DNA from 2 places in the Bacillus sp. V33-4 genome. Region 2 is predicted to be linked to the other one. Evidence: riboswitches for the same ligand, from Rfam matches in the RefSeq annotation. Region 2 holds a riboswitch; the other holds the start of a gene.
The links. Region 2 has a riboswitch for cyclic di-GMP ahead of CVD23_RS04330 (anti-repressor SinI family protein). Riboswitches for the same ligand answer to the same signal wherever they lie in the genome.
Positions count from the first base shown of each region.

Region 1: linked by a shared signal. The riboswitch ahead of CVD23_RS11995 (DUF5667 domain-containing protein) and the one ahead of CVD23_RS04330 (anti-repressor SinI family protein) in region 2 are both predicted to bind cyclic di-GMP.

Region 1 covers NZ_PGVC01000030.1:28,643-39,703, reverse strand. Annotated here, with positions in the region: gene CVD23_RS12035 (HD domain-containing protein) at 140-2,095, shown strand; gene CVD23_RS12030 (hypothetical protein) at 2,116-2,334, shown strand; gene CVD23_RS12025 (sensor histidine kinase) at 2,499-3,254, shown strand; gene CVD23_RS12020 (response regulator transcription factor) at 3,232-3,933, shown strand; gene CVD23_RS12015 (hypothetical protein) at 4,353-5,252, shown strand; gene CVD23_RS12010 (acetamidase/formamidase family protein) at 5,340-6,242, shown strand; gene CVD23_RS12005 (APC family permease) at 6,290-7,678, shown strand; gene CVD23_RS12000 (plasmid pRiA4b ORF-3 family protein) at 8,499-9,098, opposite strand; cyclic di-GMP riboswitch class I at 9,275-9,360, shown strand; gene CVD23_RS11995 (DUF5667 domain-containing protein) at 9,424-10,950, shown strand.
Region 2 covers NZ_PGVC01000010.1:63-11,123, reverse strand. Annotated here, with positions in the region: gene CVD23_RS04390 (DNA topoisomerase III) at 1-628, opposite strand, end outside; gene CVD23_RS04385 (YfiT family bacillithiol transferase) at 1,033-1,563, opposite strand; gene hutH (histidine ammonia-lyase) at 1,881-3,386, shown strand; gene CVD23_RS22300 (peroxiredoxin) at 3,693-4,304, shown strand; gene CVD23_RS04365 (DnaJ family domain-containing protein) at 4,459-4,833, shown strand; gene CVD23_RS04360 (hypothetical protein) at 4,920-5,300, opposite strand; gene motA (flagellar motor stator protein MotA) at 6,001-6,795, shown strand; gene motB (flagellar motor protein MotB) at 6,788-7,570, shown strand; gene CVD23_RS04340 (carbohydrate kinase) at 7,685-8,782, shown strand; gene CVD23_RS04335 (pseudouridine-5'-phosphate glycosidase) at 8,798-9,715, shown strand; cyclic di-GMP riboswitch class I at 10,068-10,163, shown strand; gene CVD23_RS04330 (anti-repressor SinI family protein) at 10,194-10,343, shown strand; gene CVD23_RS04325 (helix-turn-helix domain-containing protein) at 10,601-10,921, opposite strand.

The sequences.
Region 1 (11,061 bases), on a different contig from region 2:
TTACATAGTATTGTTGTATCTTGTAGTCTTAGCAGTCTCCTATTACAAAAATATTTTTTCATTTTATGGAAAATAGCAGGATTCGGAAATTTTCTGTCGAAAAAGTAAGAATAAAAAAAAAGAAGGAGGTTTGTTATGGATGGAAGGAAAGAGTGTTCTACAGATTGCTGACAATATACATGGAAGTATACAAATAAGTAAATTAGAAAAGCAGCTTATATCCACCCAAGCTTTTAATCGTTTACATAACATTCTGCAAAATTCCACTGTCTATCTTACGTATCCCTCGAACCAGACCAAGAGGTTTGCACACTCTCTTGGTGTGTTACATTTAGGTGGGGAAATGTTTAAACACAGTTTAATAAATGCAAATGACGACGTAAGATATGAGTTTCTAAACGCTATTAACGAAGAAATTCAACTTACAATTAATCATAAAGAATTTCAACGAATTCTGCGTGAAAGACTCAGTGCTTTTTTAGATCAAACTGACATCCACGATTTTAAGAAAATTGTTCCGAATGACCCTTTATTTGTTTCCAGTTTGCCGGCATCAATTGATAAGAACGAGCATTATTTTGCTTATTCTCTAATGTATCAATCTGTTCGTTGTGCGGCTCTGTTACACGATATCGGACATCCACCCTTTAGCCATATTGCTGAATACGCCTTAAAAGAAGTCATAGATCAAGTTAAAGAACAGCAAGAACTGACAATCAGGCAAAATAAATTTTTGGATATTACCGAAAAATATGCTTCTAACAAAGGGAAGATTGACCTTCACGAGAAAATAGGAAATCAGATTTCCGACAGATTATTGGAAAGTATTCTTCGAAACGATAGAGACAATATCAACAATAAGGAAGATGCAAAACAGCACTTGTTTTATTTGTTGGTGAATACTTTCACCACCTATATTCTTGAAGATAAAAGACAAGAAAATGGCGGTACTATATTTGAAAATGTACATAGAATAGTTGATGGCTCAATTGATTGTGATCGGCTTGATTATGTTACGAGAGATACCTGTAGTTCAAGCGCGAACAAGGGGAAAATTGAATATGATCGACTTATAAATTCTATGAAGTTAATGAAAGACGATCTGGGAAATTACATGTTTTGCTTCGACATGCGGACATTAAGTTCCATTGAAGATTTCTTTTCAAAGAGGTGGCATCTTTATAAATATATAATTTTTCATCATCGAGTAATAAAAACTGATGCTTTACTGGGAAAAGCGATTGTGAAACTAGCATGGGATTATTTAAATAAGGATGAGGCGGATACCCCACAACAAAATGAAAATACACTTCCTTTTGATATATCAGGGCTATGGAGGGCTGTTGAAGAGTTGTTTTCTGATTCAGATTATTTTAATGCTCTTATTCAATGGGATGATTCATGGTTGTTAACGGTACTTCGACAAAAGTACTTTTCTGAGTATCAATCAAGTGAAGAAGTCATAAAAGAACAGCTAGAGGAGTTGCTTTCTAATCGCAAAAATTATTACAGCCTTGTAAAAAGAATGGATGACTTTTGTGAAATTGACAATTCCATAATACAGACAATTAAAGACAACCGTGAACCAATTGAACAATTAAGAAACCAGATCAGGCTGCAAGGACTTCCCTCAATTAAACTTATTGATAAATTATGTGAACAAGTAGATAATTATAATAAAGAATCCGTAGCGAGCATTCTGAATGAGGGCTTCTTTTTATATAACCTAATGCTTTTAATGGAGGCTTTGACCGTCTCCAATATTCAAGATATTTTGAAGGAAACAATCGAGATTGCAGTGAAACAAGAAGGGATTAGAGATTTAATTGTTGCATTTAAACAACTTGGTACAGGTTTAGAAAAGAAAATTCCTTATCTGTATTATCATAATCGTATGGTTAATTTAAATAATTTTTCTAATATCCAGAATGAACTAAATCAAAATAAGTCACTCTTCCCAGTATTCTTTGCATATTTATGTGGTAAAGGAAAATTATCTAACAGCGAAATGCGAGAAATGATTGGGAAAGCTATTGGAGTTCGATTGTTGGAATTGTTTGAAGAACTTTATAATAACTTAAAACAAGAAAAATAATTTCTCAAGGAGGAAGAATTATGTCTATTGTAATGGAAAAATCAAATTTCGAGGTTGCAAATATTATTTTATCTCAGTCAAATATGTTCACTTTTGAGGAATTATTAATACAACTGCATGAAAAAGGTATCGAGATTGAAGAAGAACAAGTTAAAATGACAATTAAAAACTTAAAGAGTTCCGGTCTGGTATATGACTACGGTACAAAATATTCATTGTCTACTTTAATGATGCGTTAACAATTTTGATAATACACAAAACCCTGGAGAAAAGCTATTCCAGGGTTTTTGTTTTGTGAAGATAATTTTTCATATACTTCACGTAAATCCTATTGCCACCTATACGAAAAAGCTTCTATCATTTAAAATAATATTCAAACTATCTGAAAAGCCGGTGAAGTTACATGTTTACGGTTGTTGTCTTTCTTGGAGTATTGATGCCAATTGTCAGTCTTGTGATCTTATTTATGATGAGGCTGATTGATCAGGAGCTGGATGTTCTTGAGCTTGAAAATGTGAAGGTTAGATTGGAAAAAGAACTGCAGGAAAGTGAATATAAGCAGTTAAATGAACGTATTCAACCGCACTTTTTATTTAATACTTTGAATGCTTTTTTATCTTTGAGCAGGATTGGCCGGTATCGAGATATGACAGCGGGTATGGAGAAATTCGCACTTTTTTTGCGATATCGATACCACGACCATGAGGTGCTTGTTCCATTTAAAACGGAATTGGAACATACAAAAAACTACATATCCGTTCAACAGCTTCGATTTGGTCCCCGACTACATATTAAATATGATCTCGCTCCAGCGGCTATCGAATGTAAAATTCCTCCCTATACATTACAAACATTAGTAGAAAACTCTTTCAAACACGGATTAGAAAAAAGGCGTGGCGACAAAGTTTGTGTTATAAGACTTGCCCGTCAAGGGAACTGGGTAGTGCTGACTGTACTCGATAACGGTTTAGACGTAATTAAAAAGCAATCGTTTGTAAGCGGGACAGGTCTTGCCAATATACGGAGAAGATTTGAATTGATCTTTGATTTACCTACTTCAGTTACGCTTGGAAAAACAAAAGACGGCCATACCATTGCCGAGGCTAAATGGCCGTATATACCGGGGGATGAATCGGATGAATATCCTAATCGTGGATGATGAATATTTGGAAATTGAACAACTTCGTTTTTTGATTCAGCGCAAGTTTCCTTTTTGGAATCTATTTGAAGCAGAAGATGCCGTGATGGCCTGGAAAATAATCGAGAAGGAAAACATTCAACTGGCGTTTGTCGATATCCACCTGCCCGGAGAAGATGGTCTTCAATTATCCAAAAAGATTAAAGGGAAATTTGATCATTTAGAAGTAGTGATCGTGACGGCCCACCAGCATTTTCACTATGCGAAGGAAGCTATTAAAATAGAAGTGCTGGATTATCTTGTAAAACCCGTCATTGAAAATGAACTATATGGAGTCATTGATAAATATATAAGCGAACATCAATATGTGATCGCTAAATCGGCACATGTCCAATATGCTGTAAAACGGATCGAGAGGGATTATGCCAGGAAACTTAGCCTCCAAGAAATCGCCGAAGAAATACCTGTGCACCCTTCTTACTTAAGCCAGCGATTTTCTGAGGAAATAGGTTCTACCTTTCAAGAATATCTGTTAAGCTATCGAATTCATCAATCTAAGACATTATTATTGAAGCATCCAAACTGGAGCATGACAAGAATCGCTGAATCAGTCGGTTTTTCCAGTCAGCATCATTTTAGTAATGTTTTTAAAAAGAGAGAAGGAATCACACCTTCTAACTATAAGGAGCAAAGCAAATGATCGATTGGTATGTCATCTTGTTTTTGGCCATTACACTATTAATTTTTCATATGAAAGAATTCGGGGAACATACTAGTCCAGCTGATTATATGCAAACCCAGGGTAAGATTCCAGTGTCCAAGGGGACCATTTCTCTGCTTTTTCAACTAATCACCGGAACTTTTCTATTTATTCCTTTTTACTTTACGATGCACTATAGTTATCTGTCAGGATTAGCAATTGCCTTATCTGGAGGATTCATTCTGTTTCTGTTTAGCAGAAAGATTGAATCTTTAAATGTATTACTGTGTAAAGCAGGGGAAAGAAAAGATTATTTTAAAACTGTTTTTACGAAAAATGGCCGGTTTGCTTTTTATTTCATCTTGTTTATGGCAAGTTGTGAAGGGCTTATTGTTAGTATTTTGTTGGCTTGTTCCTTTATGGAATCAGTATTTTATATCTCCTCGTATTGGACAAGTGCTTTTCTATTATCTTTTGGTTTTGTGTTTGCGGGAATGGGAGGGGTACAGGGTATTCAAAAGGTAGGTGCCTGGTTAATGGCGTTTTTCTTTATTGGCGTCACCATGATCCCTCTCACTACTTACCTCATTCATGGTGTTCAATCTACCTATCTCAATTTTGTACGCAATAATAGCGTTGACTTCGGAGCAGGGTCATTCATTCTTGCCTGTTTCCTTTTCATGTTGTTTATGGCAGCACAATTGATGGTTTATTTTTTTATCAGTCCGGATCTTTCATCAATGAAAAAGAACAGACTGAAAATAACAGTGAGCTTAAGTGCGATCTGCTGGAGTGCGGTTCCCCTGTCGGTTACAGTCATCGTCGTGTATTTGCTGTCGGTTACAGAGCGGGCGGATCTACTAAGTGGCATTACGCAACAGCTTTCGCCTCCTTTGTTATATATATTGATTGTGAGCGTTTTATCAAGTTTTGCGCTTGGAATAGGTATCTCCCTTCATAAATTGACTAGCCTGATTTTCATGGTTTTTCCGGGGCGATTCACGGTGAGAAAAAGTTATTTCTTCAACCTTTTTTTGTGCTTATTGACGATGTTCACCATGCTGGTTTTTAAACCAACATTGTATGCGACTTTTATTTTTTACCTCAATTTTTTTGTATCCCTTGCTTTCGCTTTATGGCTGTTAGTAAAATCTAATGTTCAGTGGGGCATTGAATTTTCATTGATCCTTGTTTTGTTTGTTTTAATAGGGTGCTGGGTTTCTTTTGCATTCAAAGAAATGACTGGGCCTATTATAAGTTTTGCTTTATCCGGGATAACATTATTTGTTGTTTTTGTTAGAAAAGTCAGAAAAATATAAAAATAATACAAAAACAACTTATTATTTTGCAAAACAGGGGTTCTTCTCTTTTTTATAATTAGGAAAAAGGAAGGAGTCTGAAATATCGTGCAAACATTATCAAAAGAACAATTCTTTTATTTTTTCAGTAAACGTAATAAAACAGCTCTAACGGTTTCTTCGGGTACACAAGTTATCATTGACACATATGATTGCTTTCAAAACCAAATTCAATCTCAGGATACAGGCTTAAACGCCATTGACTGGAATCAGATTAATCCGGCAACAGGATCGGTTTATGTTGAAGGAGCGAAACCGGGTGATGTATTAAAGGTGAGGATTGACAACATTGAGCTGGGTGAACAAGGGGTAATGGCAGTCGGGCCTGGTTTGGGTGTTATGGGTCATCGCATTGATGAATTTCAGGTAAAGCTCATTCCGATTAAAGACAATAAAGCTATTTTTAATGAAAAAATATCAATAGCTTTAAATCCAATGATCGGTGTCATCGGGGTAGCTCCCGAGGGAGATGCTGTCTCCTGCGGAACACCCGGGGCACATGGCGGAAATATGGATACAACTCTTATCACCACGGGGGCAACCTTGTATTTTCCTGTTTTTCAGGAAGGTGCTCTATTCGGCCTGGGGGATTTGCATGCGGCGATGGGAGACGGGGAAATCGGTGTGTCGGGAATCGAAATCCCAGGGAAAGTAACGGTTACGTTAGAAGTCCTTATAGGGACATCTATTCCGTTTCCTTTTTTAGAAAATGAACAGGGCGTTGCTGTCATTGTTTCAAAGGAAACTTTAGACGAAGCAGCCAAAGCGTCAGTTGAGCTAATGATAGACACGTTACTTCCTCATACAGATTTAACCTTGGCTGAGTTGACTATGCTGATGAGTGCAGTCGGGCAAGTTCAAATTTCGCAAATTGTCGATCCGTTAATGACGGCAAGATTTGTTGTGCCAAGAAGTGTACTTGACGCTTATGGGGTAAAGCTGTTTGGATAAACTTCATCGTGAAAAAGTACGCGAGTATATAAAGGGGGGGAGATTGGATGGATCCGAATGTTCAACAAGCCAATCAGATAAATACAGAAATTGACGTTAACATTGAAGATTATGGCTATAAGCAAGAGTTAAAAAGGTCTTTATCGTTTTGGGATTTATTAATTTATGGTCTTATTTTTATGGTGCCAATTGCACCGTTCGGGATTTATGGATATGTCGCAGAAGGTTCGAATGGAATGGTCGCACTTGCATATTTAATTGGGATGATAGGAATGATTTTTACTGCATTAAGTTATGCAAGAATGTCTGAAGCCTTTCCTATCGCAGGTTCCGTTTATTCTTATGCACAGCGCGGGATTAACGAACATGTCGGTTTTTTTGCCGGTTGGGTGATCTTACTGGATTATATCTTAATCCCTTCGTTATTGTATTTAGTCAGCGCTGCGGCTTTAGGTGATATCGTGCCTGGGGTCCCAATGATTGTATGGCTTCTTATATTTATTGGAATTAATACTGTCATTAATGTATTTGGAATTGAAATAACGGCCAAAGCAAATAAGGTGATCGTTGTTCTTGAATTAATTGTGCTGGCGATATTTGTGATTGCCGCTATCATTGCCATCTCAAAGGGCGTAAATGGAGCAGAATTTAATTTTAAACCGCTCTATGACCGTGATAATTTTAGCATCGGAATGGTCATGGGTGCTGTGTCGATTGCTGTTTTAAGTTTCCTTGGTTTCGATGCCATATCGACGCTGTCCGAAGAAACAAGAGGAGGAAACAAAGTTGTTGGACGTGCAGTTATTTTCTCCTTATTGGTCGTCGGGGTATTATTCATTATTCAAACATGGGTTTCAGCCTTAATTTGGCCAGACTATACAACATTTGAGAATGCGGATGTAGCTTTTTACCAAATTGCTGAAATTGCAGGCGGTACCTGGTTGAAGTGGACAACTACCCTGGCTACAGCGCTTGCATGGGGAATTGCCAATGCATTAGTAGCACAGGCAGCTATCTCCAGGATTTTATATAGCATGGCACGTGACAAAAAGCTTCCTGGCGTTCTATCTAAAATTCATCCAAAGTTCCAAACTCCATACATCAGTACTCTTGCAGTAGCAGGAATCTCTTTAGTGGTGACAGTGTTCTTTGCTTCTAAAATCGATGGGTTGGCATCTCTTGTTAATTTCGGGGCATTAACCGCATTCCTGTTCTTGCATATCTCAGTCATCAATTATTTTATCCGCAAGAAAAAGAGCAAAGATTACTTAAATCACTTGCTATTCCCGGTAATCGGATTATTTATCATCGGTTTCGTATGGTATAGCCTTGATGCAACCAGCAAACAACTCGGTTTTATATGGATGGCAATCGGAATAGTTTATATGATTTATTTAAAGCTGGTGAAGAAGGATTCTTCTTTGAATGTGGAGTAAGAGACGGGGGAGGAATTATTCAAGAAGGGCTTACTCTCTATTACCTGGAATCTAAAGTGGAAAATGGGCAGAAGAATAAATTCATTTGGTTTTTGCTAGCTTGGCCCAAGTTGCTAAGCTAGCTTTTTATTTGACTAAAAATATGAATTGCACACTTAAAGCAAGTCGAGCCGAAGCCTTTGAAAGAATACATTTGATAAATTTGAGTTTTCTTTCATAGATCGGGGATTTCGAAAGCGGGACAAATAAAAAAGGCCTTGCCAATAATCATCAATGATCTCATAGCAAAGATCCTTATACTTTTCGTAGATATTGAAATATATTAACTAAAAATCCTTTTTCGAGGTTTATTCCAAATTTTTATATACTTATCGCCTTCTTTTGTTATGAAGAATTTAATTCCGATCAATTTTAAAGGAGTAAAGATTTCTTTCATATATAATAACGGCATTACCTTAACCTCCTGTTTGTCTAGTAATCCAATAATAACTTGATAAGTAATCTCTATAAACAAAAAGTTCTCGATAAAGAACGACAGGATTTTCGATAATGATCGTATGTTTGCATGAATAAAGGGTTTAATATTGTTTGTTAATAGGGTATTTTGAAGAATTTAACAGAAAAAGATCACAAAATAACACCTCTCTACTGGGCGTTTATTTAATGTCCACTATATCTTTTTCAGCTAAACTTGGTTTTTGTAGTTGACTTTAAGTTAGACTCTCCAGAAAAAGACAGTGCGCATAAACGAGACTGGGGGAAAAAGCTATCATGATCAAAATAAGAGTGGAAAATTTCAATCCACTCTTAAAACAAGCTCTTATCGTTTCCTGTTTGTCAAAACCTTTTTAAGAGATTGGTTGACTTGATCAATGTCAAACGCCTCCGGATCAATAGGTCCATACCATTCGCGCAGCTCCTCCATGTATTCCTTTTCCTCTTGATCAAGTTGCCGGTCCCCCTGATCTTGAAAAGCTTGTAACAGAGCTGAATAACCGTAAATACCTCCAACGTCTTCCGGTGGGCATGCGCGTTTTCCTTTTAGGCAGACAGGGTATTTAAGCTTTTCAGATACTTGCTCGATCTTTTCTACTGTCACCATATGCTCCCAGTCATCTCCGAAATCATAGGTGTAGAGGAATTCATCCTTTTCTGTTCGGATCCAGTCTCCCAGCTTTTCTTTCCGTGAATCAGTTGTTTCCCTCATTTTAGGAAGGAAAAACCCAGTCTCTAATTCATCTTCGGGAAGCTCAATCAAAACATCATTATATTCAAAACTGTATAAATGATAGTTTTCCCAGCCCATTAATACTTGAATCACTTCATGCAGCTGGTGGAAGGTTAACTCGCTATGCACTTCGATCCTTCTCCAAATAGGCGGCCGGATACCTTTTAGTGATACTTTCAATTGGTACGTCATTATAGGTTTTGCTTTTCGCACAGAACTTTTTGGTTTTTTTGTTCCTGTTCTTATATTTTTGATCTGATAATCCAACAATTCACCCACTTCTGCTTTAACGGTAGTTAATAAAAATTTTTTTATTTCGCCAATTTCCCCCTCAAATTTCGACATGGAATCGTATAGAATATTAGAAAAGTTGATAAAGGCAAAACCATTGAAAAATGGCGACGCAAAGCTAGAGGGACTAACGGGGTAAAACCTATGTCAGCCAGCTGCCAGACCAGTGCGGACGAAGATAATAGCTTTTTCATCTTTTCTTATTTTTTATAAGGAGAGAAGTTAAATGAACAGAAATATCAAGCGGCTCATTTCGGGCGGAGTTTTCATGGGAGGCCTATTGTTTAGTACTGCGGCTTATGCAGAGGGAGACACAGCGCCAGCTGATGATACAGTAAACGCACCATTTTCCCAAGTTGCAGCAGGTACCACACCGGACAATAGTTTTACTTATTTCTTTGATAAGCTGTCTGAAGATTTGCAGTTATTTTTTGCGTTTAATGATGTAAAGGAAACCGAATTATTGCTTCAATTTTCTCAGGAGCGGCTTTCGGAATTAGCTGAAATAGCCGAGACAGATCAAGATCAATATATTACGAACTTAATTGATGAATACTTAGTTTCCTTGCAGGAAGCGGGCGATAAGGTTGCGCAGATTGTATTGGATTCGGATCTGAACGGAGAGGTAAAGGATCAGTTAACAAGTGAGTTGGAGCAAACTGCTGCACTCGATATCCCTGGCGAAGACTTATTAGCAGACAATAAATTAGAGGAATTGAATTCTACTAAAAAAGAAGCTTTTATAGTAGCGAGCGTGGTTAAGGAATTAAATACAGAAAAGGTAAAAGCACTACGTGCAGAAGGCCTGGGATTTGGACAAATTGTAAAAGTTCTTGCTCTATCTGAGGAAAGCGAAAAAACAGAAGCAGAAATTGTTGATTTATTAAAGAATAAAAATATGGGCTTTGGGCAAATAGCAAAAGAGTTAAATATAGACCTGGGCAAACTGGTTGGTAAAGTGATTAATCAAAAAGAAGATCTAATCGAAGAGGCGATAGAACAAGCGAAAAAATCAAACGATACAGCCACGGTAGAAAGATTGGAAAAATCACTGAAAGATATTAAGAAACAGAAGGTTGAATTTGAAATAGTTAAGGAATATGCGGAAATAGAGCAGGAAGCATCAGAGAAGCTTGCCAAAATTCAAGAAAAGCTCGCAACGGGTGAAATCACCAAGGCGGAAGCTGATAAAAAAATTAAAAAAATTCAGGAAAAAGTTGCAAAGGAACTGAAAGAATTACAAGAAGACGCAGATGAAGAACTGGCAGAACAGAATGAAGAAGGAAATTCCAACGACAGGGAAGAAGAAGATAACGAAGGGCAATACGACGATGATGAAGAGCAAAATGATTCAAATAATATAGCTGAGAACACAGAAAATAATAAAAAACAAGCAGAGCAAACTGCTTCAAAACAAAAGGAATTAGAAAAGGGTAAAAAAGAACAGGAACAAGCGGCCAGGGAAGCAGCTGAACAGGAACGTGAAAGACAAGAAGAACTGGCAGAGCAGCAGCGGGAAAAAGAGGAACAAGCTCGCAAGCAACAAGCAGAGCAAGAAAAAAAGCAAAGAGAACAAGCAGAACAAACTCGCAAACAACAAGAAAAATTAGCAAAACAGCAAGTAGAACAAGCTCGTAAACAACAAGAACAATTAGCGAAAGAACAAGCTGAAAAGCAATATAAAGACCAACAAAACCAAAATAAAAACGAAAACGGGGAAGAAGGAGAACATTCAGAAGACGGAGAAAATTAAGGTCAAAGGAGCCACGCCGCTGGCTCCTTCTATTTGTATTTTCTTATGAATTCTTTTCGGGAAAATTAAAAGCACTTTTAAAAAGCTTCTTTACCCCTTTAAACTTTAAAA
Region 2 (11,061 bases):
GCACGAACGATTGAATTATTTTTTCCCGTTCGATAACCATCGCTAAAGTCGGTGTCTGCACACGTCCTGCGGAAAGCGGATCATTATACTTGGTTGTCAATGCTCTTGTAACGTTAAGGCCGATCAGCCAATCTGCTTCGGCACGGCAAACAGCAGATTCAAATAACGGTTCAAATTGCTTGCCCGGCTTTAAATGCTGAAAGCCTTCTTTAATAGCCCGGTCTGTCTGCGAAGAGATCCAAAGGCGTTGAATCGGCTTCTTCCAATGGACTTTATGCAAGATCCATCTTGCGACAAGCTCGCCTTCCCGGCCGGCATCTGTTGCGATTATGCATTCCTTAATATCCGGACGTTTTGCAAGGCTTTCGATCCCGCGATATTGCGGACTTGTTTGCTTCATCACCTTCAATCCCATCTTGTCGGGAATAATCGGCAAGTCTTCAAGCCGCCACGTTTTATATTTAGTATCATAATGCTCCGGCATTTTTAATTCGATCAGATGCCCGAGAGCCCATGTGACAATGTATTTATTTCCTTCAAAATAATGCTTATTTTTCTGATTGCAGCCAAGCACGCGGGCGAGTTCACGGGCAACGCTTGGTTTTTCTGCAAGAACGAGAGATTTCATAAAAACTCCTTCCTGGAGTTTGCGGCAAAGCTGTCACGCATCGATGAAGCCGCAAACCAATACCTATAAAATGGTCTTATCCTATAAGTATAACGGAAAAAGCAGGAATTTAACATTGAGATAGTCGGGACGACATTGTGCACATCATCTCAGTTAATAGAAAAACCAAGGATTATGCCGCTAACCCTTGGTTCTGTAATAACTGTTCAGATATATCTTCGACTTCAGACGCTATATCATCAACTTTTGAGGTATATCATCGACCTAATTCCGATTATCATCAACTTTTACATATATCATCAACTTCATTCCGATTATCATCAACTTTTTAAATATATCATCAACTTCATCCCATTTATCATCAACTTTATAAATATATCATCAACTATATTCCGTTTATCATCTTAGTTCCGATGCATCCTTTCGCGCAGTGATGTGATATGGGCAATATGGTGCTGCGAATGCCATGCATATAAAGCAAGTGTTTCGTTCAAATCCATTTTTTTATTGTGGTCCGGATGGATAAATTTGCGTGAGAAATCTTCTTCTGTCAGAGATTCAAGCAAACTGACCCAGCGTGCGTGTACAGCTTCCAATAGGTTGAGCGAGACTTCGTGGCCTACCGTTAACGAGTCGTGAAGCTGGGACCATCGGTTTTCGTCATATGTTTTAACAGTTGGTTCGTCTTCTGTCAAAGCTAGCTTAAAACGTATATAGCTATTCATGTGGCTGTCAGGAAGATGATGGACAACCTGTTTAACCGTCCAGCCGCCTGGACGATAGGGAGTATTAAGCTGAGCTTCGGACAAATTTTGCGTAGCTTTTCTTAAAAGGCCGGGAGCGTCTTTTAAGATTCTGATCCATTCGTTCCTTTGTTCAGATGTAATGTTTGCCGGAAATTCAAATCGGCCAATTGGATACATCAGCTTTTCCATATTACCCCTGCTTTCCTTTTAAATATATATAAAATATTTCATGAATTTCCCTTTATGTCCATTACTTATTTCAACTCTTTAATAAACTAACACACCACTTGATTAACAAACTAAAATTTTCCAAAAGGATTGACGTAAGTGGACTAAAGGTCATAGAATTAAAATATAATTCGGAAAATTATTAAAAAGGCAGGGGAACAAGGTGAAATATAGCTGTTCTTCTATTAATCAAAAACAAATGAAAGAGGCTGAACTTAACCGGATCGGATAAGGGCAGCCTCTTTCTTTATTGTGCTAAAGCGATGGAGGGAGACAGGATGGTAATTTTGACGGGCAATACTTTGACAATCGAGGCAGTGAGGACAGTCATATCTGGCAAAGAAAGAGTGGAGGCATCAGTTGAAAGTATCAAAGCTGTAGAAAAAAGCCATAAGGCCGTAAAAAGGATTGTTGCAGACGGCAAAATTGTTTATGGAATTAATACTGGTTTCGGGAAATTCAGTGATGTCATGATTGATGCTGATCATGTCCGGGATTTACAGCTTAACCTGATTCGTTCACATGCATGCGGAGTAGGGGAACCGTTTTCGGAGGAGGTATCGCGGGCGATGCTGCTGTTAAGGGCAAATGCCCTGTTGAAAGGCTATTCAGGGATAAGGCCTTTGATCATCGACAGGCTGATCGAATTCCTAAATAGACAAATCCATCCTGTCATTCCCCAGCAAGGGTCGCTAGGTGCGAGCGGTGACCTGGCTCCATTATCCCATCTTGCACTCACCATCATTGGCGAAGGCAAGGTCATGTATAAAGGGCAGGTCGTGGATACGGCCGATGCACTCAATGAAGAAGGATTATGCCCTCTTGAACTTGAGGCAAAAGAGGGACTGGCGTTAATCAACGGGACGCAGGCGATGACCGCGATGGGTGCTGTCGCCTATTTAGAAGCGGAACGGCTTGCGACCGTTAGTGAAATGATTGCAGCGATGACGATGGAAGGTTTGAACGGAATTACCGATGCTTTTGATGAGGATGTCCATTTGGCACGGGGGTATAAGCAGCAAATCGAGACAGCAAGCAGGATGAGAGCTTATCTGAAGGGGAGCAGGCTAACGACAAGGCAGGGTGAAATGCGGGTGCAGGATGCCTATTCGCTGCGCTGCATACCACAGGTTCACGGTGCTTCCTGGCAAGCATTGGATTATGTCAAAGAAAAACTAGAGATTGAAATCAATGCTGCGACAGACAATCCGCTTATCTTTGATGATGGAGCGAAGGTGATCTCAGGTGGCAATTTTCATGGACAGCCGATTGCGCTGGCAATGGATTTTATGAAAATCGCGGTCGCCGAACTGGCTAATATTTCAGAACGGCGTATCGAAAGGCTTGTCAATCCGCAGCTCAATGATTTGCCGCCGTTTCTTAGCCCGGAGCCAGGTCTGCAATCAGGTGCGATGATTATGCAATATTGTGCGGCTTCACTCGTTTCCGAAAATAAAACACTTGCCCATCCGGCCAGTGTAGATTCGATACCGTCATCAGCGAATCAGGAGGATCATGTCAGCATGGGGACGATTGCCGCCAGGCATGCTTATCAAATAATCCAGAATGCAATGAAGGTAGTTGCAATCGAATGGATCTGTGCCATGCAGGCAGCAGAATACAGGGGAACGGAAAAAATGGCTGGTTTTACTAGTAAGCTTTATAAAACAGGACGGGAGCTGGTGCCGTCCATTGAGAAGGACAGAGTTTTCTCGGCGGATATCGAAACGGCATCACAATGGCTGAGAAAAATGCAAAATGATCATCTGACGAACATAAGATGAGCCTTGCTTTTGTGAGAAAGTTTCTTCACCTATTCACGGCCTGTCGAAGCGGTTTTTAATGGCCTCATATGTGAAAATTAGTTGTGCATCTTCGTCTCGTTCTTTCGCATGTTTTTTAGTCAGGCTATCTTTCGGAAAGAACCGGGGTGGCCTGTTTTCTTATGCTAAATTCCTCCTCTGTGACATTCCTGATCACTGCTTTCATTTCATCAGTAGGCTTTTCCAAACAGCTTGAAAAAATGTGCCTCCTTTTGCATATGTATAGAAGGAATGAAATTCTTAAAGGCAAGATGAAAGGAGCTTCCTATGCAAAATAAGCTTTATGCCAAAGACGTTGCCGCTTATCCGTCCTACTTTTGTGCAACAAGAGACGATCCGGCCCCTCTCTTTACAGCTGATGCATTTTTCGACGGGCAGATTAAACAAATCAGCCTCGAAGGTTATCAGGGAAACTGGGTCGTCCTCTTCTTTTATCCGAGCGATTTTACATTCGTCTGACCGACGGAATTAGCAGCGGTCGCTGCTGTTCATGATGATCTGAAAGCGCTGAAAACGGAAGTGGTCGCGATTAGTACTGATAGTGTCTATGCCCATAAAGTGTTTAAGGAAACCTCATCATCGTTGCGAAATGTTGCCTATCCGCTTGTAAGTGATCGTACTCAGGAGATTAGCCGTGCTTATCGCGTCTTGGATGAACAGACGGGAGAGTCATTTCGGGCAACTTTTATCATAAGCCCTGAGCAAATCATTTTCGCAAAGCATATCTATCCGAAGGAAATAGGCAGAAACATTCCGGAAATTGTGCGGTTAATTCAAGGAATTCAGTTTGCGCAGCAAACAGGTCAGGGAGTGCCTGCGAACTGGTTGCCCGGTAATAAAGGTATACAGCATAATGATGATGAGATCGGCAGGATATAAGAAAAATTGAGCGGGTTCGTTCTCTTAGTTTCGGGATCAATAAGAAAGGCGACATAGGCCCAAGCTCCAGTGCGAATTTTTGATCTTTCGGTTATAATGACATTAACGTATCAACATTTTCACCATGAGAATACCATTAAGAAGGGATGGTATAATGGATTTCGCTTCGATTGTGTCAGAAGATAAAATTCGCAAAGCATACGAAAATGGGGAGTTCGATCATCTACCCGGATTTGGCAAACCGCTGCCACGGGATGATGCCGCCGCAGTCCCGCCCGAGCTACGAATGGCATACAGAATGCTGAAAAATGCTGGCTATTCCACGGAAGAAAATCGCCTTAAGCAGGAAATGCTGTCACTCGAGGACCTCATAAAGAGCTGTGAAAACGACGAAGAAAAAGAGCAGCTGCAAAAAAAGCTGAATGAAAAAATACTTCGCTTCAACAGCATGATGGCAAAGCGACGAGCCAACACAAACTCGAACATGTTCAAAAATTATGAACAAAAAATCAACAGCAAGCTTTTTTAGCTGAATACGAAGCAGTCAGGTTACAATGGCCTGGCTGTTTTTTTTAGTGCTCAAAAAAGAAAAGTCCAAATGAAGTAAATATCCAGTTACATATGCCCTTTTTTCACGGTTCTCACGTTAAACTGCCCATCACTTGAATCGTTATTAAGGATGATGGTCAATTTTTCACGCTTGCCAGTATTGAGCGGCACTTCGACTTGAAGTACGATCTCATATAGGATCCCCGGTTTCATTTCCTCCGATGATTCAGGGAGTGCCTCTTTATTAATACTGATAATTGTTGCATTCTCATACTGTGGAAATCTGTTTTGATAAGTTTCTATAATCGATTTGGAAATTTGTTCATGAAATTGTTTCACTAATACCTCTTCCATAAGCTGACTGTTCACCCCTTCTCCATCGGCAGTGCTCACAGCAATTATATTGATCAAGGCCGCAATAAGAAATACGTATATGAGCTTTCTCATCCAGGACCATCCCTTCTTACTTCAACTTATTGTTCATATCGTTTCACAAAAAGATGCGATTATTCGGGATTTAGAGAGTCGTTCTGTCGCGCAGTGACATCTGTTCTGCTTTCATGCAGCGCTTCCTGCGAATCAAACATGAGCAAAAGGGCGGATATACCGAATTCTCTAAAATGAATAGCAATTATAGCCGCGGATTATCCGAGTCACCAATCGATGATTTGCTTTCGCGGATATATTTGGAGATTCGCGGATATATGAAGTTTTTCGCGGATATATTGGAAAAATCGCGGATATATCAAATTTTTCGCGGATATATAGGAAAAAATCGCGGATATATGAAGTTTTTCGAGGATAAGATGGCAAGGATCGCGGATCAGATGACATCGATTGCGGATGAATGCTGATCCGACCGCGAATATGTGAACGAGCAGTCGCGAAAAAATTCCGTTCTATCACGATTGGAAGAGCATCTATCGACGAAAATCCTATTCTGCCGCGCTAAATTCTGCTAGGAAGCGTTTGCAGCGCTGCAACCTAGTTTTTGCGGGTACAGCTGCAAAAAAAATTAATGTTTATTTTCCCTTAAAAAACAAGAAAAAATGTCGAAATAAAGGGAAATGGCTAATTTTAAGTCTTTTCAAACGGAGATTGGCAGCAAAGAGCTAAAAAAGTATGAGATAAGACAGGTGAATGATTCATGGACAAAACGTCGTTAATTGGTGTGATATTGGGAATTATTGCGGTAGGGGTCGGAATGGTATTGAAGGGTGTAAGTGTTGTAGCACTTGCTAATCCTGCCGCAATTTTAATTATTTTGATTGGAACGGCCTCAGCCGTCATTATTGCTTTTCCAACTGATGAAATTAAACGCCTCCCGAAGCTTTTCGGAGTGATATTTAAAGAACAGACTCTTGTCAATACGGTTGAACTGATTCGGATGTTTTCTGATTGGGCGCAGCTTGCCAGGAAGGAAGGCTTACTCGCTCTTGAAGCGAAAACAAATGAAATAGAGGATTCTTTTTTAAGAAGCGGACTTTCGCTTGCAGTTGATGGACAAAGCGCTGATTATATTAGAGATGTGCTATCAGAAGAAATCGAAGCGATGGAAGAAAGGCACCAGGCCGGAGCGAGTATTTTTACTCAGGCAGGCACTTACGCTCCAACGCTCGGAGTTTTGGGAGCGGTTGTCGGGTTAATCGCAGCATTGGGCAATATGGCGGATATAGATGCGCTCGGACATGCTATCAGTGCAGCCTTTGTAGCAACTTTACTCGGTATCTTCACGGGTTATGTTTTATGGCATCCTTTCGCGAACAAATTAAAACGCAAGTCTAAGCAAGAAGCGAAGATAAAATATATGATGATCGAAGGGATTTTGTCCATTTTGGAAGGTGAAGCACCGAGGGTTATCGAACAGAAACTTGCCTCATTTCTTCCAGCTGGTGAAAGGAAGATCTTTCTGGAAGAGAGCAGTGTGAAGGCGGATGAGTAAGCGCAAAAAAAGGCATCTTCATGAAGATCATATGGATGAGAGCTGGTTAATTCCTTATTCAGACCTGCTCACCCTTTTGCTGGCGCTGTTTATTGTTTTGTTTGCCATGAGTTCAGTCGACGCCAAGAAGTTTGAGGCGCTTTCCAAAACTTTTAATGAGGTTTTTAACGGCGGAACGGGGGTCATGGAGTTTGAAAGTCAGAGTCCGGTTCCCGAAGGTCGCATGGACGCGGCTGAGGAGTCGGAAAAGGATCAACAAAAAAAGAAGCAACAAGAAGAAGATAAAAGCAGTGCTGCCGACAATTTAGATCAACAAGAATTGGAAGAGATTCTCCGGAAGGTAAATGCTTATATCGAGGCAAACAATCTAACAGAAGTATTACAAGCTTCTCTGACGGATGAAGGTCTGCTGGTTTCGATTCGAGACAATGTCTTTTTCAGCTCAGGAAGTTCAGACGTAAGGGCAGAGGATAGACAGATTGCCAACGAAATTGCCGCTTTGCTTGTGATGGACCCACCCCGCAATATTATTATCAGCGGGCATACTGATAATATTCCGATTCAGAATTCACAGTTCTCATCAAACTGGGAGCTAAGTGTGATGCGTGCTGTTAATTTCATGAAAATTGTTTTAGAAAATAAACAACTTGATCCGCGCTGGTTTAGTGCGAAAGGATTTGGTGAGTTCCAGCCCGTCGCGCCAAACGATTCTGACGTAGGCAGGGCCAAGAACCGACGTGTTGAAATTCTTATTTTACCAAGAAATGCAGGTTAAGCTAACAGGCTTAACCTGCATTTCTATTTATAAGAGCTTAAAAAGTTTTGTACAGATGTAAAACAAATGTTTATAATTGAAACAAAAGTCTGAAAGGTGATGGGGGAAACAAACGTGAATGAAAAAGAGTCGTTAATTTTACATTTAGTAAAAGAAGACCCGTTTATCTCGCAAATCGACCTGGCTGAACAGACGGGTCTATCACGTTCTGCTGCAGCCGGTTATGTTTCTTCGTTAATAAGACAAGGGAAAATTCTCGGTCGGGCGTACGTTTTACCGGATGAAAAAGAAGTTATCTGCATTGGCGGTGCCAATGTGGACCGGAAGATTCAGGTGATTGATAAGCTGGAATACGGCACCTCCAATCCAGGATACAGTTCGCAGTCATGCGGTGGAGTTGCCCGAAATATTGCCGAGAATCTGGGCAGGATCGGGATCGATGCGGCGCTTATGACTGTCGTCGGTGACGACCATCAGGGGCAATGGCTTTTGGATTATACAAAAGCTTTTGTCGATATTGGCCCTTCTCAGCAAATATCAAAAAAGACGACGGGCACCTATACCGCTGTGCTCGAGAGGGACGGAGAAATGGCGGTCGCGCTTGCTGACATGTGCATTTATGACGCAGTGAGCATTGAAATGATTGAAAAGAAGTGGGGGTATCTGGCTTCTGCCGAGCTGGTCATCCTTGATACTAATTTTCCGGCAGACGTATTAGCTCATACGATTAAACGCTGCGAAGAAGAGTCGATTCCACTTTGTATCACGCCAGTGTCATCAGCAAAGGTAAAAAAACTTCCCCGGAATTTAAGCGGAGTAACCTGGCTTATTGCCAACCAGCGCGAGGCAGAGGCTTTATCAGGTGTGAAAATTCAAAATGAAGGCGACTTTTTTAAGTCTGCTGAAGCGATCCTGGAAAAAGGGGCTAAAAAGGTTGTTATTACCCGGGGAGACAAAGGTCTTGTATATTTTTCCAAACAAGGTGAAGCGGGCGTGCTCTTGCCGCCAAAAGTGGCGGTCGACGATGTAACAGGTGCAGGAGACTCGCTCGTCGCCGGAATTGCATATGGCCATTTGAAGGGATTGAACATAAAAGACGCCTGCAAAATAGGCATGACATGTTCGCAGATAACATTGCAATCCCATGAAACAGTTAATCCCGCTTTAAACCATACTAGTCTTCAGGAAGCGTTCAAACAATTTTTTAAATAAGGGAGAATGTACAACATGTTAGAAAACGTATTGGAATACGCAGCAGAGGTTTTGGAAGCAAGAAAACGCAATTTGCCAATTGTTGCATTGGAGTCGACGATTATTTCACACGGAATGCCATATCCACAAAATGTAGAAACAGCAAAAGAGGTAGAAAGTATTATCAGGAAAAACGGCGCTGTTCCGGCGACGATTGCAATTCTAAATGGAAAAATTAAAATTGGCTTATCAGAAGATGAACTCGAGTTTCTGGCGAAAAGCAATGATGTGGCGAAGGCAAGCCGCCGCGACCTTCCATATCTTGTATCCAATCGTAAAAATGGAGCAACGACAGTGGCTGCAACGATGATTTGTGCAAGTCTGGCTGGAATTGAAGTATTCGTCACAGGCGGTATTGGCGGTGTACATCGCGAAGCAGAGACGACAATGGATATCTCAGCGGATCTTCAAGAGCTTGCACAGACGAATGTTACCGTCGTGTGCGCGGGGGCAAAATCGATTCTGGATATCGGACTAACTCTTGAATATCTGGAAACGTTCGGAGTTCCCGTTGTCGGTTACCAAACTGACCGTCTGCCGGCCTTCTATACTCGAACAAGCCCGTATAGTGTAAATTTCCGTGTCGACGATCCGGATCAGGCTGCACAATTGATTCGTACTAAATGGGAGCTTGGGCTGGATGGCGGGATTGTAATCGCAAATCCGATTCCGGAGCGGGATGCATTAGATGAAACATTCATTAATGAGGTGATTGAAGCGGCGCTCTCGGAAGCAAAGGAAAATAACGTGGCAGGCAAGGACGTAACTCCATTTCTGTTAGGGAAAGTAAAAGAATTAACAAAAGGCTCAAGTCTCATTGCCAATATTGCACTTGTAAAGTATAATGCAGATATCGGGTCCCGTATCGCAGTGAGTTTATTGAAATATACATAGTAGATCAGCTCTTAAAAGGGGGCTGATTTTTCCCGTTTATAATGATAAAGAAGCAAAAAACAAGAAGACTTAACAGTGAAAAAGAACTAATCATACACCCACGCATTCAATCAATCGTTAGCAAAATAATTCGACGATAATTTCGTTAAACTTACAGAAATTCATCTTTAAACCTACCAAAAGTTAACATTTTCATAATAACTTACGTGGAAATAGAAGAAAGCTGTAGAATAATGGCTTTTTTTGAACGAAAATGAGAATGGCCTGCATTTTTCATATGACAAATAATAACACCGTAATAGTAAAGAAGTAGATAAAATAATACCTAAGTATTAGAAGAGGATGGATCAGGTCCAGAAAAGGGCAAACCTATTGAAAGATGGGGACGCAAAGTCGCGGGTCTAAGGTCTTGGAAGCATTTTCAGGCTAGGACGGCTGGGTTGCCTGGAATACGAAATGTATTTTAGGGGGAGTCATGTTGGCAGGCGTAAAAGAAAGCTTTGACGAAATCGATCTGGAATGGATGCTGCTGATTATTGAAGCGAAGGAGCTAGGACTCAAAAAAGAAGATATCCGAAATTTTCTTAATGATCATTTTATGAGGGAAGTTGCTGTTGAAAATCGCTAAAAATGAAGAATCAGGAACATGCCGGAACAAACCAGCAATATTCTGCAATAGAACCAATGGACGCTCTCTGTAAATTTCGATAGCTATTTCTTTAATTGAAAAACGAACAGTTATTTAAAATGTAAACAGTATTATTCGTTTGCCACGGAATACTCCCGGGTTATTAAGACCATTAGATTCGTTTTTCGGTTTAGCTTAGCACATTGTGAAATTTACTCAAATACATAAATAAAAAACCTGTTATGAAAAAAACAGGTTTATTTTTTATTAATTCTCCATTTATTAAACTCCAAAAATTCACGGAATTGATCCTTCGTAACCCCGGAGTTCATTGCCTCTTTCACGAGGTTCATCCAATCGGAATCAAGCTGTTCTTTATTAGGCTGTTCATTGATTAAGGTATCAACAGGAACTCCCAGTACAGACGATATTTTTTCAAGAAACTGTATGGACGGGTTTCTTTGTAAATTGCGCTCCAAGGAGCTTAAATAGGATTTAGCAACACCTGCTTGATCAGCCAGTTCAGAAAGTGACATCTTCTTTTCCTGACGGATTTTTTTTACCCGATCACCAATCATCCAGTCTCACACACCTTACATAAGTTTTCTATAATAACAAAGCCGAATTCATCGGTTTCATATAAAGAACATCCTGTATTTTATATCTACCACTATATATTATCATATATTATAACGGCTAACCCGAAATGGACAACATA